DNA from 3 places in the Pseudoalteromonas sp. Hal040 genome. Region 2 is predicted to be linked to each of the others. Evidence: predicted binding sites of a transcription regulator. Region 2 holds the regulator's gene; each other region holds the start of a gene.
What was found. The regulator sigma-54, encoded in region 2, starts transcription at its own class of promoters, with help from an activator protein. The targets are predictions, from matches to a motif close to GTTGGCACGNNNNTNGNNT.

Region 1: a site for sigma-54 is predicted at 1,532-1,550, ahead of P4S60_RS17325 (YggN family protein). Genes of this name have one in related genera too.
Region 3: a site for sigma-54 is predicted at 4,240-4,258, ahead of P4S60_RS12415 (FlgO family outer membrane protein). Genes of this name have one in related genera too.

The regions. Positions count from the first base shown of each region.
Region 1 is NZ_JARLUU010000001.1:3,714,295-3,719,921, reverse strand. Features, by position in the region: gene P4S60_RS17340 (LysR family transcriptional regulator) at 1-403, shown strand, start outside; gene P4S60_RS17335 (glutathione peroxidase) at 471-953, shown strand; gene P4S60_RS17330 (PA3496 family putative envelope integrity protein) at 1,006-1,194, opposite strand; gene P4S60_RS17325 (YggN family protein) at 1,586-2,386, shown strand; gene P4S60_RS17320 (aminotransferase-like domain-containing protein) at 2,452-3,894, opposite strand; gene P4S60_RS17315 (DMT family transporter) at 3,996-4,925, shown strand; gene P4S60_RS17310 (diacylglycerol/lipid kinase family protein) at 4,980-5,627, opposite strand, start outside.
Region 2 is NZ_JARLUU010000001.1:3,095,008-3,100,634, forward strand. Features, by position in the region: gene kdsC (3-deoxy-manno-octulosonate-8-phosphatase KdsC) at 1-215, shown strand, start outside; gene lptC (LPS export ABC transporter periplasmic protein LptC) at 212-766, shown strand; gene lptA (lipopolysaccharide transport periplasmic protein LptA) at 756-1,277, shown strand; gene lptB (LPS export ABC transporter ATP-binding protein) at 1,274-1,999, shown strand; gene P4S60_RS14365 (RNA polymerase factor sigma-54) at 2,115-3,611, shown strand; gene hpf (ribosome hibernation promoting factor) at 3,639-3,926, shown strand; gene ptsN (PTS IIA-like nitrogen regulatory protein PtsN) at 3,930-4,382, shown strand; gene rapZ (RNase adapter RapZ) at 4,383-5,228, shown strand; gene P4S60_RS14385 (HPr family phosphocarrier protein) at 5,242-5,514, shown strand.
Region 3 is NZ_JARLUU010000001.1:2,672,346-2,677,972, reverse strand. Features, by position in the region: gene lgt (prolipoprotein diacylglyceryl transferase) at 1-599, shown strand, start outside; gene P4S60_RS12435 (thymidylate synthase) at 613-1,464, shown strand; gene galU (UTP--glucose-1-phosphate uridylyltransferase GalU) at 1,491-2,372, shown strand; gene P4S60_RS12425 (SPOR domain-containing protein) at 2,982-3,368, shown strand; gene P4S60_RS12420 (SPOR domain-containing protein) at 3,442-4,050, shown strand; gene P4S60_RS12415 (FlgO family outer membrane protein) at 4,291-4,884, shown strand; gene P4S60_RS12410 (FlgO family outer membrane protein) at 4,899-5,573, shown strand; gene P4S60_RS12405 (FlgO family outer membrane protein) at 5,577-5,627, shown strand, end outside.

The sequences.
Region 1 (5,627 bases), 620 kb from region 2:
GTTATGTAAGCGTGCTATGACACTTGTTGCTAGCCCAGAATATTTAGCCAACCACACTCCCCTCAAAACACCTTACGATCTGGCTGAACATAATTGCTTAATCACCATGCGAAAACGTTGGCGATTTAATATTGACGAAGAAATCAAAGAAGTTCGTATTGATGGTAATTGGCGCAGTAACCACCCTCAGGCAATTTTAAATGCTGCTGTAGCTGGAGTTGGCATCGCCCACTTAGCGTTAGATATTGTGGAGCCTTACTTAAAAAATGGCCAATTGGTTAATATTCTGGATGAGTTTCAGGTTGGTGATAATGCATCTTGGTTAGTCTACCCAAGAAAAGATCTATTACCGTTTCGTGTACGTTTACTAATAGAACACTTAACCAATGCATTTGCTGATTAAAATTTACCCTTTTAGAAAAATGCCAAGCACGTTAGAATCACTGCAACAATAATAAAAAGTTATCACTATGAGCGAATTTCACCAACTCTCTGCTACCAGCCTACAGGGCCAAACCGTTGACTTTTCTGATTTTGAAAACAAGGTCGTACTTGTTGTAAACACTGCAAGTAAATGTGGCTTCACTCCACAATATGAAGGCTTACAAGCACTGCATGAAAAATATCATGAGCAAGGCTTAGTAATAATTGGCTTTCCTTGTAACCAATTTGGTAAACAAGAGCCTGGGGATGCGAAGGAAATTAAAGAAGGCTGCCTTATTAACTATGGCGTTAGCTTTTTAATGATGAGCAAAGTCGATGTGAATGGCGAACATGCTCACCCTGTCTTTAGATACCTAAAATCAGAGTTGCCGGGCTTTATTACCCGCAAAATAAAATGGAACTTCACCAAGTTTTTAATTGGTAAAGACGGCAAAGCCATTAAGCGATATGCGCCACTAACAAAACCTGAGCAGCTCGAGTCAGACATTGTTACTGCACTTAGCAAGTAACAATGTCTTAAAGCAATAAAGAGGCAAATTGCCTCTTTATCTAAATTTATGCTTAGTCGTTCAAGTACTCGTCAAAGTCGTCATCGCCTAAGTTTCTACGCAAGCGTTTTTGTTCAAGATAGTCTTCCAACTTCTTCTTAACGCGTTGCTTTTTCTTGTCGTGTTGATTACGCCCGACCATTTCGTACTCGTCTTCAACAAAATCGTCATCTAGCGCGTCATAACTAAATGTCTTACCCACAACCCACTCCATAAAGTGTTTGAGACCAATTCAGGAGATTAAAATTTGCTCGATGAATTGGCAAAGATTAAAAAGCTCAGTAGTAATTTAGTATCTAAAAAACCACCAAAATAAAGCCATACACCCATGCTAAATAGGCCATATGTCAATATTGTGAATAAATAGCGCTAAATTCGATTTCTGAAAAGTGAGAGTTTTTTATCGTTTCGATAAAACACATTTATGCACGTGTATTTTTTAGTTAATTTGACTAAAAAGTGGTTAAAAATTTATTTTCATCACTTTAGTAAAAACAGCCAAAACAACACAACAATTTGAAATATATGAAATTATTAACTTTGGCATCTTAATTGATTATGTATTTGTGTCATTTCAAACAGGAAAGAAAAAAATGAAAAAGTTATTGTTAGTAAGTTCTTTATTTATCGCTACCAGCGCAATGGCTCATAACGATAATGATACAAATATTTCATTCAGCGGTGAGCAATGTGATGTTGAATTTAAAAATGATGTACGCATCACACCTAGCGAGTTAGAAGTATACACAGCCGATAATCGCACGATGAAAATCATCGATCAGCACACTTTGTATATCGATGGTCAAAGCGTATCGCTTGATGCTTCACAACAGCAAGCAATTGCAGATTACTCAGACAGCTTACGCAGCCAACTTCCTGAAGTAGCAAATATTGCGCTTGATGGCGTAAAAATCGCAGGCGTAGCAATTGAAGAGGTGTCAAAAGCCTTCAATATTGACGGCCTAAACGACATTTCAGAATTAATGGACGATATCAGCGTAGAAGTGCAAAACGCTTTCTATCAGCAAGGTGCGTTCACCATGGGTCAGCAAAATTTCGAAAAATTTGGCCAAAACTTTGAAGACCAATTTGATGAGCAAATCGAATCAGCAGTCGAGTCAGCCATGATGCAATCGATGGGCAGTATTTTAGTGGCGCTAGGTTCTGAGCTTTTAGGCTCAGGTGGCGACATGGATGAATTTGAACAACGTATGGAAAACATGGGCGCACAAATCGAAGCGCGTGTAGAAACACAGGCAGCTCAACTGGAAGAGCGCGCAGATGCATTATGCGGCAGTTTTGCAGATATCGCTCATAAAGAACAAGAGTTAGTAGCGCTAGTACCACAACTAAAAGAGTACCAACTATTTACTTTCAAACAGAACGCAGAGTAATTGACTAATTAACATCCCTGAACCAAAAACTTGGTCCTTTCGCGCAGAGCTTGCTCTGCGCTTTTTTATTTTTTAGCCAGCACAGTCAGTTGCGATAACGTTTTAATCGCCTGTTCTAAGTTCTCAGACCAAGGCAAGCCATAACTTAAACGAAAACAGCTACGGTACTTTTTACCCGCTGAGAATATCAACCCTGGTGTAATGCTGATCCCAGCCTCCAGTGCCAAATGGAATAACTTTACCGCATCATATTGGCTACCAAGGTCAACCCAGATAACACAGCCCCCTTGTGGGTTACTAATACGCGCACAATTTGGCATATATTGCTGCAGGCACCAAATCATGCGCTCTTTGTTGGTACTTAAGCGCTGTCTAAGCAAACGAATGTTACGGTCGTACTCACCGCTGGCTATAAACTCATACAAGGTCCACTGGTTTATAAGTGGCGCAGAGCAACTAAGCGCGCGTTTATGTCGCCTTGCTTGTTCAGCAAACTTACCGGCAATGATCCAACCAATGCGGTAACTAGGTGCGGCTGTTTTTGAAAACGACGCGCAGGTGATCACTAAGCCCTTTTTTGAATAAGCTTGTGCAGGAGTGGCACGCTTAGCTGTAAAATGTAAGTCGCCATAAACATCATCCTCAATAAGCACCACGTCGCGCTGCTCTAAAAGTGCTACTAATTGCTCACGCTTGGCATCAGGCATAAAACTGCCAACTGGGTTATTTAATGAGGTTGAAAACACACAGGCTTTTATATCATGCTCATCGAGTGCTTGAGCCAAATCATCTAGCCATATTCCTTCATCAGGACACAGCGGTATTTCCAATGCCTTTAAACCTAAGCTTTCAATTAACTCGATAATGCCAAAATAACAAGGCGACTCGATAGCAATAACATCACCGGGTTTAGCAACACACTTAAGGGCAATCGCCAGTGCTTCTTGAGCACCATTGGTGATCACTAATTCGTCGCTATCAACCCCAATACCAAAGTCCAGATAGCGATGAATGAGTTGTTTTTTAAGTGGTGCAAAGCCATCCATCGGCCCGTAATTAATGGCCGATGCACCCGCTAATGTCATTACTCGGCGCATTGTTCGTGCCAGCGCTTTATCTGTCGGAGCTGCGGCTACAGGGTTGGCGATACCAAATGGCACCACATTAGCTTTATGGATAGCGCTATAGACTTGCTCAATCAAGCCTTGCTTATTGACTGTGGTCGGCTCTCGACTGAGCCTAACTCGCTTTGGACGAGACTGATTTAGCTGTGAAGACTTTAAAAAGTAACCTGACTTTTCTCTGGCTTCGATCAGCCCTTGCCCTTCAAGTAATTGATACGCTTGCTTTACCGTTGGAATACTAATATTGAGCTTGTCTGCCATTTTTCTGAGCGAAGGTAATTTTTCACCCGGTAATAACGAGCCTTGCATGCAAAGATCTCTAACTAGCTGAATAACTTGTTGATATAAGAACTCACTGTTACTACGACTGATAACTTGTGACATAGCCCACCAAACTGTATAGGTTGCATTTCTAGTTTTCTGTATATGTTAAGTATACAGAAGCGGACTAAAATGAACATACTTTCAATTTTTAGGTACTAACTATGAAAAGCGCCGCTCTTTACCTTGCTACAGTATTGATCTGGGGATCGACTTGGCTAGCTATTGAGTTTCAACTGGGTGATGTCGCTGTTGAGGTCTCTTTATTTTATCGCTTTGCCATCGCAGCCATTTTAATGTGGGCCTTTGTGCTGGTAAAAAAGCTCCCTATGCAATATTCACTGCGTGATCACGGATTTTTTGCATTATTGGCTTTATTTAACTTTGGTTTAAATTATTTAGTGCTGTATTGGGCGCAGAACTATCTCACCTCAGCAATGGCCTCAATTGCCTTTTCGATGTTGCTATTAATGAACATTATTAACACCCGTTTGTTCTTCGCAAAGCCAATTGCGAAACGAATTTACTTTGGCGCACTACTTGGCGTAATGGGTATTGCTAGCTTGTTTTGGCCACAAATTCAGCAATTCGACTTGAGTAATGGTGCGTTGGTCGGGTTACTACTTGCGCTGTCTGGGACCTTTGTGGCTTCATTGGGAAATATGGTCAGTGTTCGAAACTCTCAGCGTAATATTGGCGTACTTCAGGGCAATGCCTGGGGCATGTTATACAGCGCTTTAGGGCTAGCTGCTTATGTTTTAGTAAGCGATGTTGAGCTGACATTGAATGCCCCAACCAGCTATTGGGTATCGCTCTTCTATTTAGCAGTATTTGGTACCGTAATCGCATTTGCTTGTTACTTCGCGCTACTTAAAAATATCGGCCCTGAGCGAGCAAGCTATGTAATCGTATTGTTCCCGCTGGTTGCAGTGGTCTTAAGCACCTTATTTGAAGGATTCGAATGGCAAGCGAATACCTTTATGGGATTTAGCTTGGTGTTATTCGGAAATGCTATCGTGCTAACTCCAACTCGACAAATTAAAGCATTTTTTGCTGCACGTAACCTACAGCAAAAAAGCTCCATCCCCAGTTAGAAGTGACTATGTCGCCTCTAACACCAAGCGCTGGCAAATTTTGCCGGCGCTTTTTTATGGCGCATGAAAACGAAGTGCTTGTTTGTGAATCTTAACTTTAGCCGGAGTAAAACCAACGAGCTCACCATCGGCTTCTATAGCTAGTCCTTTCGTGGTGATCTCGGCAGTCGTTAAACGGGTATATTCCAGCGCGTGCAAACTATGATGCTTTACGAGCAGTAAATACAAAAAGCTGAGCAGGTTTTTCAATAAACCGCCAGCTGGCATGCAGTAGCAATCAAGCAGACCATCATTTAACTTTGCCCGAGGGGCAATCTTTAAGCCACCACCAAAGTAATGATGATTAGCAAAAATCGTCGCTAAATTACTGTAGTTGAGTGCTTTACCATTAAACTCACCCTGAAGTGATCGTGCCCGAAATGAAAATAGCTGTTTGATGCCCTGCCAAGTGTAGCCAAACGAGCTAAAACTTCCGGCTTTATTTAGTTTAGTCACTACTTCAGCGTCAAAACCTATTCCCGCCACATTAATAAAATAGCGTTGATTGATTTGTCCAACATCGATTAATTCTGTACGGCGATTAAAAACAGCGTCATACCAAGCCTGTTGTTTACACGCAAAGCCACGAGCGAAATCATTTCCTGTGCCTGCTGGAATTAACGCGATAGAACAGCGACTCGTCATTAATGCATTAACAGCTAA
Region 2 (5,627 bases):
AACAAATTGCCTATATTGGTGATGATGGTCCAGACTTACCAGTAATGGAAAAAGTGGGGTTTGCTGTTGCTGTAAATGATGCACACCCGCTTATTAAAAAGCTGGCTCATTACACCACGTTATTACCGGGTGGCTTTGGAGCCGTGCGTGAATTAACTGATTTACTGATGTTAGAAAACGGCAAGCCGTTAACTAGCGATGGAACCAGCGCATGAATATAGCCCGTATTTTACTGAGTATTGTTTTTGTTTGTTGCATGGTGTGGTTATGGTACCCGTACTTTAATCAATCAACAGACGCAATAAGTAGTGAAGACGAGATCATAGCATCGCCTGATTATACAGCCGTTGCCTTAAAGCAAACTGCGTATGACGAACAAGGCAAAATTAGTCATAAGGTGGCGGCCGCCAAAATGGAGTTGTATCAACAATTAGGGTTTACCTTTTTTGAACAACCAATTTTTACGATTTATGGCGACCAGCAGGTATGGCAAGTAAAAGCCAAAGAAGCCACTTTATACGAAAACGATCAGCTGATTTTTGAAGGGGATGTGGTTGCTAAAAACTTAACCCACAACGGCATGATCGAAGATATTAAAGCTGAAAACATTAATGTCGACATTGATAAAATGACCATGTTTTCTAAGCAACCTGTGACGCTAACGGGACCGAATTTAAAGATTACCGGGAAAGGCTTAAAAGCCGATTTAAAAACCGAAATTGTTGAGTTAACTAACCATACACGAACCATATACTATGACCAATAAACTGAAGAAACTACTCCTGATCCCAAGCTTATTGATCGCGTTTTCGGGCGCGGCTGCTGAGCAAACTGGCGCACAAATTAGCATTAGCTCAGACCGCCAAGTTGGTAAACTAAAAGATGGCGTTGGCATATTCGAAGGTAACGTAGAGATCGTGCATGGTAATCGTCATATTACAGCAGAACGTCTTGAAGCACACGGTGGAGACACCGAAGGCACTGTCGAATTAATTATCGCGACAGGTAATCCTGCTTATTTCGAAGAAAAGCAAGCTGATGGCACCGTAATGAGCGCCAGTGCACAAGAAGTACGTTACGATGTTGCGAAACGCTTCTTAACACTCAATGGCGAAGCTGAAGTCACTCAATCGGGCCAAAAAGTAACGGCTAAAAGCATTACCTACGATATGGCTCAACAGCTGATCAGCGCCGAAAAAGACGAAAACTCAACAGATCGCGTACACACGATCCTAGTTCCAGTTGAAAACAAAAAAGATAACAAAGGCCAACCATGAGCACATTAAAAGCAGAGCTTTTAGCTAAGAGCTACAAAGGCCGCCAAGTGGTTAAAAGTGTAGGCCTTGAAGTTGAAGCTGGCAGCATTGTTGGTTTACTTGGTCCAAATGGCGCAGGTAAAACGACAACCTTCTATATGATTGTAGGCTTAGTACCCAGCGACAAAGGTAAAATCAGCATTGATGATAACGACATTACGCTTTTACCAATGCATAGCCGCGCACGTTTAGGTATTGGTTATCTGCCGCAAGAGTCGTCAATTTTTAGAAAGTTGACGGTTTATCAAAACTTGATGGCAATTTTAGAAACCCGTAAAGATCTAAATAAAACCACCCGCGAAGAAACGCTAAACAGCTTACTCGACGAATTTAGCATTCAACATATCCGTGACAGCCAAGGTATGGCGCTGTCAGGTGGCGAACGCCGCCGCGTTGAAATTGCTCGCGCATTAGCCGCAAATCCTAAATTTATCCTTTTAGATGAGCCTTTTGCTGGTGTTGATCCAATTTCAGTGTTAGATATAAAGAAAATTATTGAGCACCTAAAAAACCGCGGTATTGGGGTACTCATTACTGACCATAATGTTAGAGAAACCCTTGATGTTTGTGAAAAAGCCTACATTGTTTCTCATGGGGAGCTAATTGCATCAGGCACACCTGAGCACGTATTAGCTGACCAAACTGTACGTGATGTATATCTAGGCGAGCAATTCAGGCTGTAACCATTACGCCACCGACTAGAGCATCTGCTAGACTTATAACAATGACAATAAATCGATAATGACTTAACTGTGTTTGCACAGTCATCGATAACTTAAAAAGGATTGTTAGGGATACATGAGGCAATCATTACAGCTGCGCATGGGCCAGCAACTTACAATGACTCCACAACTGCAACAAGCGATTCGTTTGTTGCAGCTCAGTACATTGGATCTCCAGCAAGAAATTCAAGAAGCGCTTGATAGTAATCCCCTACTTGAAGTGGAAGAGGCTGATTACAACGAAGAAAGTATCGGTAAGAATGAGCAAAAAGCGGAATCTGACGATATGCAACTGAGCGCGTCTGCAGAAGAAGCACCTAGCGAATACGAGCAAGAAAGCAGTGACGCCCTCAATAAAGACACCGTAAGTGATGACTTAGCTATGGACGTCACGTGGGACGAGTACATGAGCGCAGCCCCATCAACATCATCAGGACCGATGCCTGAAGATGAGTCTATTTACCAAGGCGCATCAACTGAAACCCTACAAGAATACCTGATGTGGCAATTACAGCTCACACCATTTAGCCCAACTGACGAAGCGATTGCCGTAGCCATAGTAGAAGCCATAGACGACTCAGGTATTTTAACGATCAGCTGTGAAGATATTGTCGAAAGCTTTAATCAAAATAACGATGAAGAAGAAATCGAACTTGATGAAGTTGAAGCGGTCTTAAAAAGAATACAATTATTCGATCCTGTTGGTATTGGCGCGCGCAGTTTACAAGAATGCCTGTGTATTCAGCTTCGTCAATTTGACGCTAGCACACCATATTTAGCTGAAACTAAAATGGTTTTATCTGAGCATATCGAATTATTAGCGAGTCGCGACTATCGCACTTTGATGAAAAAGACTAAGCTTAAAGAAAATGAGCTTAAAGAAGTGATGACGCTTATTCACAGCTTAAATCCTAAGCCTGCGGATAGCATAGTACGCGAAGAGTCTGAGTACGTTATACCTGATGTATCAGTGAAAAAAGTAAAAGGTCGCTGGGTGGTTGAGTTAAATCCAGATTGTATGCCAAAGATTAGAGTGAACAGCCAATATGCGGCTATGTCTCGCTCAGTAAAATCGAGTAGCGACAGCCAATTTATTCGCTCTCACTTACAAGAAGCAAAGTGGTTTATTAAGAGCTTAGAAAGCCGTAACGATACGTTATTAAAAGTAACCAACTGTATCGTTCAACAACAACAAGCTTTCTTTGAGCACGGCCCTGAAGCGATGAAGCCGATGGTGCTAAATGATGTTGCTGAAATGGTCGAAATGCATGAATCGACAATTTCACGTGTAACAACGCAAAAATATATGCATACCCCGAGGGGTATTTTTGAGTTGAAATATTTCTTCTCAAGCCATGTCAGCACCGAAAATGGTGGTGAGTGTTCTTCTACGGCAATACGCGCTTTAATCAAGAAGTTAGTGGCTGCAGAAAACTCAGCTAAACCATTGAGTGATAGTAAAATTGCAGATATATTGGCTGAGCAAGGAATTAAAGTAGCTAGACGTACAATTGCAAAATATCGTGAGTCTCTAGCAATACCTCCGTCTAATCAGCGTAAGAGTTTGATTTAGACGTTTTACATAGAAGGAAAAATGCTTATGCAACTAAATTTAACTGGTCGTCATGTAGAAATCACTGATTCATTAAGAGACTATGTAAACACCAAGTTTGCGAAACTAGAAAGGCATTTTGACCATATAAATAATGTTCATGTCATTCTAGATGTAGAAAAATTAAGCCAAAAAGCAGAAGCAACTTTACATGTAAACGGAGGCGAATTGTTCGCTTCTACAGAACATCAAGATATGTACGCAGCCATTGACTCACTGATCGATAAACTTGATCGCCAAGTCATTAAACACAAAGAGAAATTAGCTCGACATTAAATTATGAAACTAAGTTCACTTACTAACCAGGACTGCAGCAAAGCTGCGGTCCTTTTTAATAGCAAAAAAAGAATTCTTGAATATATCAGCGAACTGGCCCACCAGCAGCTTCCTCATTTATCGCAACAAGATATCCTAGATGCTTTGCTCAACCGAGAAAAACTAGGCAGCACCGGCATAGGTCGCGGTATTGCTATTCCCCATGGTCGAATGAGCGGTGCCGATGAGCCCCATGCGTTTATCATAGTGAGTGAATCACCCATCAATTTTGATGCTATTGATAACCGCCCGGTTGATATATTTGTGGCACTCATCGTACCAGATGGTGACTGTCAGCTTCACCTAAAGACCTTATCAACAATTGCTGATAGACTTAAAGATAAAGAATTTTGTAAACAGTTACGCAGTGCTACAACCGATCAGCAACTGTTTCAGGTCATATCAGCAGAGGCATAAATGGAATTAATTATTATCAGCGGTCGCTCAGGCTCAGGTAAATCGGTCGCTTTACGAGTACTTGAAGACTTAGGCTATTATTGCGTTGATAATATTCCAGTGAATTTACTGCCTTCACTCGTACGTAGCGTATCTGATAATTACGATAAAATAGCAGTCAGTATCGATGTACGTAACTTACCGAAAGAGCAGCAAGAATTTAATGATATTCTTGAATACCTACCAGGGTTTGCAAACCCAACGCTATTTTACTTAGATAGTGATGATCAAACCCTGATAAAGCGCTTTTCAGAAACACGCCGCTTACATCCATTATCGATTGATTCTTTGCCACTCGATCTTGCTATTAAACAAGAAAAAATCTTGCTCGATGTACTGATTACTCGTGCTGATTTTATGATTGATACCACTGATTTGAGTGTTCATCAGTTAGCTGAATCAATTCGCGAAAAGATCTTAGGTAAAAAAGATAAAAAGTTGATTATCACCTTTATGTCGTTTGGCTTTAAGCACGGTATTCCAAAAGAAGCTGACTACGTATTTGATGCACGCTTTTTACCCAATCCACACTGGGAGCCAGATTTAAAGCCGCTAACAGGCCTTGATCAACCAGTAAAAGATTATCTTGCGAGCCACAGCATAGTGCAAAAGTTCACATGGCAAATACAGACCTTTGTGCAAACATGGTTGCCACATTTAGAGCGCAATAACCGCAGTTACTTAACTATCGCAATTGGTTGTACCGGTGGCCAACACCGCTCTGTTTATTTAGCGCAAACAATTGGTGAAAGCTTTGCGAAAAGCCATGCCAATGTAAAAATTCGTCACCGTGAACAAGACATTTAATTAGGCACCTAGAATGCACGCTGAAGATACTTTTTTAATTCAAAATAAACTTGGTTTACATGCTCGTGCTGCCACTGTTTTGGCGCAATTAGCGCTGCAATTTGATGCCAAAATTACGCTTTATCAAGACGATAAAGAAGCCGAAGGCGACAGCGTGTTAGCGTTAATGCTACTTGAAAGCAGCCAAGGTAAAGAAGTTCGTGTTGTATGCGAAGGCCCAGATGCTGATGCCGCATTAACGGCAATTGGCGAATTAATTGCGCAACGCTTTCACGAGCAAGAATAGCATTTGCTAAGCCTTCGGGGTTTACGGTAAACTTAATTCGGATATTTAAAATTCCCTTTAAATATCCTACTTTTATATCGCTCGCTTCTCTAAATTACAAAACTCTTAATAAA
Region 3 (5,627 bases), 420 kb from region 2:
GTCGTATTGGCTATGTATTGTTTTATCAGTTTAGTTACTTTATTGAAAACCCATTGTATTTGTTCAGAATTGACCAAGGTGGTATGTCGTTCCATGGTGGTACGCTAGGTGTAATCACCGCTATTGTGGTTTTTGCTTGGACACGTAAAAAATCATTACTTGAAGTGGGTGATTTTGTTGTGCCACTCGTGCCACTAGGCTTATTAGCAGGTCGCATTGGTAATTTTATTAATGGCGAACTATGGGGCCGAGTGACTGATGTGCCTTGGGCGTTTATCTTCCCATCAGGTGGTCCAGAGCCGCGCCATCCTTCACAATTATACGAAGCCTTTTTAGAAGGACTAGTGCTGTTTTTAATCTTACAATGGTTTATCAAAAAGCCACGTCCAGCGGGCAGTGTTGCAGGTGTGTTCTTACTCGGTTATGGCGTATTCAGATTTACCGTAGAATACTTCCGTGAGCCAGATGCCCATTTAGGTTTATTTGCAGGCATAATTTCAATGGGGCAAATACTGTCATTGCCGATGGTAATTGGTGGCCTTGGTTTGTTAATATGGGCCTATAAAAAGCCGCAACACAGCGTGGCAAGCAAAGTATAACAAGAGCAAATCAATGAAACAGTATTTAGATTTATGTCAGCGCATTGTTGACGAAGGTGTGTGGGTTGAGAACAAGCGCACAGGAACCAAATGTTTAACCGTTATAAATGCCGATCTTGAGTATGATGTGGCAAATAACAAGTTTCCGCTCATCACCACGCGTAAGAGCTTTTACAAAGCGGCGATAGCGGAACTACTAGGTTACTTACGTGGTTACGACAGCGCTGCACAGTTTCGTGATATCGGCTGCATGACTTGGAATGCAAACGCAAACGAAAACAAAGCTTGGCTTGAAAACCCTCATCGTCGTGGTGAAGATGATATGGGCCGTGTATATGGTGTGCAAGGCCGCAGTTGGCAACGCCCGGATGGCAGTCATCTTGATCAGTTAAAAAAGGTCATTGATAACTTATCTAAAGGCATTGATGACCGCGGTGAAATTGTGACTTTTTACAATCCGGGTGAGTTTGAACTAGGTTGTTTACGTCCTTGTATGCATACACACACCTTTTCATTACTGGGTGATACTTTATACTTAACATCATACCAACGTAGCTGCGATGTGCCGTTAGGCTTAAACTTTAATCAAATTCAATGTTTTGTGTTACTTGCACTGGTTGCACAAATCACCGGGCACAAACCGGGTAAGGCGTATCATAAAATAGCGAATGCACATATTTATGAAAACCAACTTGAGTTGATGCGTGATGTACAACTTAAGCGTGAGCCTTTCGCGTCGCCAGAATTAAAAATAAACCCAAATATTAAATCACTAGAAGACATTGAAACCTGGGTTACAAAAGACGATTTTGAAGTAGTCGGTTATCAGTGTCACGATGCAATTAAGTATCCGTTTTCAGTGTAACAACAATAAAATTTAAGGAGAAATCAATGAAAGCAGTGATCCCAGTTGCTGGTCTTGGCACGCGCATGTTACCTGCGACTAAAGCAATCCCTAAAGAAATGCTTCCTATTGTTGACCGACCGCTGATCCAGTACGTAGTAAATGAAGCAATTTCAGCAGGAATTAAAGAAATTGTTTTAGTAACACACTCAAGTAAAAACTCAATTGAAAACCACTTTGATACCAGTTTTGAGCTAGAAGCAACACTAGAAAAGCGTGTAAAGCGTCAATTACTTGCAGAAGTGCAATCAATTTGCCCGAAAGATGTAACGATTATTCATGTTCGTCAAGGTGAAGCAAAAGGCCTTGGCCATGCTATCAACTGTGCAGCACCTATCATTGGTGATGAGCCATTTGTTGTTATTTTACCTGATGTGATTATTGATGATGTGGCAAGCGACCTTAAAAAAGATAATTTAGCTGAAATGATCCAGCGTTTTGAAAACACCGGTGAGAGCCAGATTATGGTTGAACCTGTACCACAAAGCGAAGTGGATAAATTTGGTGTCGTTGATTTAGGTGATGTAAAAATTAATCAAGGTGAGAGCGCAGCTATTTTAAACATGGTTGAAAAGCCTCCTGTTGATCAAGCTCCATCAAATCTAGCTGTTGTGGGTCGTTATGTACTGAGCAAAAATATTTGGCCATTACTTGCAAAAACCCCAGCAGGCGCTGGCGACGAAATCCAATTAACTGATGCCATTGCTATGCTAATGGAAAAAGAAATAGTTGATGCCTACTCAATGAAAGGCAAAAGCCATGACTGCGGCAGCAAAATTGGTTATTTAAAAGCTATTGTGGAATTTGCACTACGCCGTGATGAATTCAAAGACGAGCTTACAGACTTCATAAAGTCGCTGGTTAAATAATCAATTCTAATTACCTAGTTGAAAATCATGTAAAAAAAGTGTCTATATGGCACTTTTTTGTTATTTACATGATCCCCACAATTGTCGATTATTACCCAATAAAGGATTTTTCTGATATACCTAGCTCTTAACGCATTGTTAAGATTAAAGATCAGTGAGATGCTTATATATCCCTGTAGGATAGTTAAACTTAGCTATACTTATAAAAATACCTAGTAAAAACGGATTTTTATTGCTTTAGGTTGTCTAATATGAAAACTTAAGTAGTAGGGTGTCATTAAGTTTTTATTGCAGTTAGTTAAGCACTGTACTGAAAATATTATAATAACAAATAATGTGTTAGAGTTTTCTTATGCAACGTCTCAAATGATGTTTATGGCTTTTGTATAGGCAAGTGCTAACAGATAGACTTCTTTAAAAAGAAGCAAATTTTTAATGGTACGTTTAAGAATCCTACTTATGAAATATTGCTCAAAACCTTTGCGTTACAGTATATGCCTATTGGTGTTATTGACTGTGTCTGGTTGCAGTAATAAGGCACTTCCAAATATCTCCTTTAACACGCTTTCTGTTTTCAATATTTTTCAGTACCTAAGTAATAATAAGGTAATGCAAAACTCATTCTTATTGGCACAAACCCAAAATGAACCTGTCAGCACAATGCTTGATCAATCAGACACGTCGCAAGCATTGTCAAACGACTCTTCAGACGTTGTGAAACCCGATTATGCATTTGCTCTTCAGTTAGCGTCGGTCAATTCGGAGCAAGGCCTTGCTTCAACATTTAAAAAAATGGCTAAACGAGCACCCAGTATTTTTCAGGGAAAACCGATACTCAATGTCGAAGTCGCAGATGTAAATGAACATACCTATTATCGACTTAAATTTGGTGGCTATAAATATTTGAAGAATGCCAAAGCTGACTGTGAAGCGATTAAGCGACAAGGCATTGATTGCTGGGTTAGCAACTACACTGACAACCGAATTTATTTTTAGCGTCAAATATTCGCGCTAAAGGTGGCATTTTTATTGCTAACATTTAAGTCTGTTTTTTAGAATTGACTTCACCATGCATTTTTCTATTTTTTCTAAATATCTATTGATAACCATCAGCTTAACTGCTTTAACAGCATGTATGATGAGCCAAGAGCAAACCCAGCCAGCTTATACTGAGCAGCAAGTACAGCAATTTGCTGCCGAGTGGCAAAACCAACAGCCGAGCATTGAGCGCCTTTCAGCCATGGAAAAAGACCTTGCGTTGTTAATCGAAGTGCTGTCAGCCAATAGTGATTTAACTGCACAACCATCACAATTTGAGCCGAAAAATGATGTGATTCTTCATCAAAGTGAACAAACACAAGCGAAGCAAGCATCATCAACTGACTCACTTGAGGGGATTATTGCAGCAAATAAAGCCGCTGAAGCGGGCGTGCAATTAGGTTTATATTTAACGCCGAAAAAAGTTAGTTATCAGGTCTTAAAGCTCAAACGTGATTATCCTGCTGCTTTAAATGGCCTTGATTTTCGTTTTAAAACACGAGAGCAAAAAGGCGTAACCTTGTATGGATTAAGGGCTGGGCCATTTGAAAATTATACTCAGGCGACAGCATTTTGTGAGATAGCGAAAAGAATGGGGCAAACCTGTGTGACGGCACCATTTATTGGGCAGATACTATAACCGCTTATTTAACAACAGAAGGGAATTGACCCTTCTGATAAACCATTCGACCCTTCAAAAAATTAGCTACATCAGCCTACACAATTAAATCATTGTCTGAATGCAACGCTAGCTTATTGGTATTTTAGAAGTGACGTGTTCTTATTACCACGCTTCGGCTTTTCATAATAATCCCATCAACAACAATACTTAGGCATAATTATTGCTTTGTACTTACTAAGTTTAGTGAGGATGGCAATTATGCGCCTGTTATTTTATTCAGTTTTTTTAGTGTTGGTGGGTTGTAGCTTAACTGAAGAGCCACAAAAAACGCCCCCTAGAGAAACCCCAAAATCGCCAATGGCACCTTATACGGTGCATCAATACGTTGCTGATCTAAGTAGTCAGCTGAGCCGTATTCAAGGCCCTTACAAAGGCAATGCACGTATTGCTGTGACCAGTTTTTATATGGCTGATGGCTTAGGCACTGATTTAGCAGTAGATCAGGGCAGTGGCTTGAGTCAGCAAATTCAAGAAAGTTTATTAACGCAATTTACTCAGCTTGGTTTTCATACCATAGAGTATCGATTAGAAAATACTTTAAATTTGCAGCAATCGGCCGATAGTGTACTTAGTCGTGATGTAAATACTTTGCGTCAACGTCAGAATATTGACTTTGTTATTACCGGCACACTAACGCGGCAACAACATGCCTACATAGTAAATGCCCGATTAGTGAATACCAAAGATCTGCGAATAGTATCAGCAGCAAGCACTGAGATCCCTATCAATGTGATGTGGGGCGCTGAGAAAGTTCAGCAACGTGATGGCCAGTTGTATCGAAGCGAATATTAAGAGGAACTCATTTAATGAAACGTTTAATTTTAACTTTATGTTTGCCGTTTGGCTTTGGTTGCTCGTCAATGTTAACTGGTGATGCAACACAACACGAAAATGATCCTCAGTTAGCTGCGCAAAGAGAAGTTGCCGCGCCGCATAGTAATGACAGTGTGTTTCAAACCAATCAGGCGGTGATGAATAACAGCACCTTTACAGCAGCCCCAACACGTAAGAATATCAATCACTATGTGCGTGGCATCATGCAAGATTTAGTTGAAAACTTGCAATATGTTAGCGATAACACGCCGGTTGCTGTTTCAAGCTTTGTGTACCTTGATGCAGATTACAACTCAACAAATTTGCTAGGTAATCAAATTGCCGAAAGTTTTATTCATGAACTTCACGCGTTTGGTGTGCCTGTCATTGATTTTAAAACCACTGATTATATGCGTGTTACGCCAAGTGGTGATTATGTTTTCAGTCGTGATTATTTAGAGCTAAGCCAAGATCAAAACTTTAACTATGTATTGGCGGGTACTTTGGTTAACCATCAAAGTGGTGTGCTCGTGAATGCGCGTATTGTTGGCTTAGCAAGTAAAGCGGTTGTTGGGTCGGCGCAAGGTTTTATCCCACAGTCAGTGGTTGATGCCCTTGATAGTACTAATCGAAGTGATGGCATTACACTAAAACAAGCAAGTGAGTAAGCTATGAAAGGTTTTATCTTCGCATCGTTAACACTCGCACTTTCTGGCTGCCAA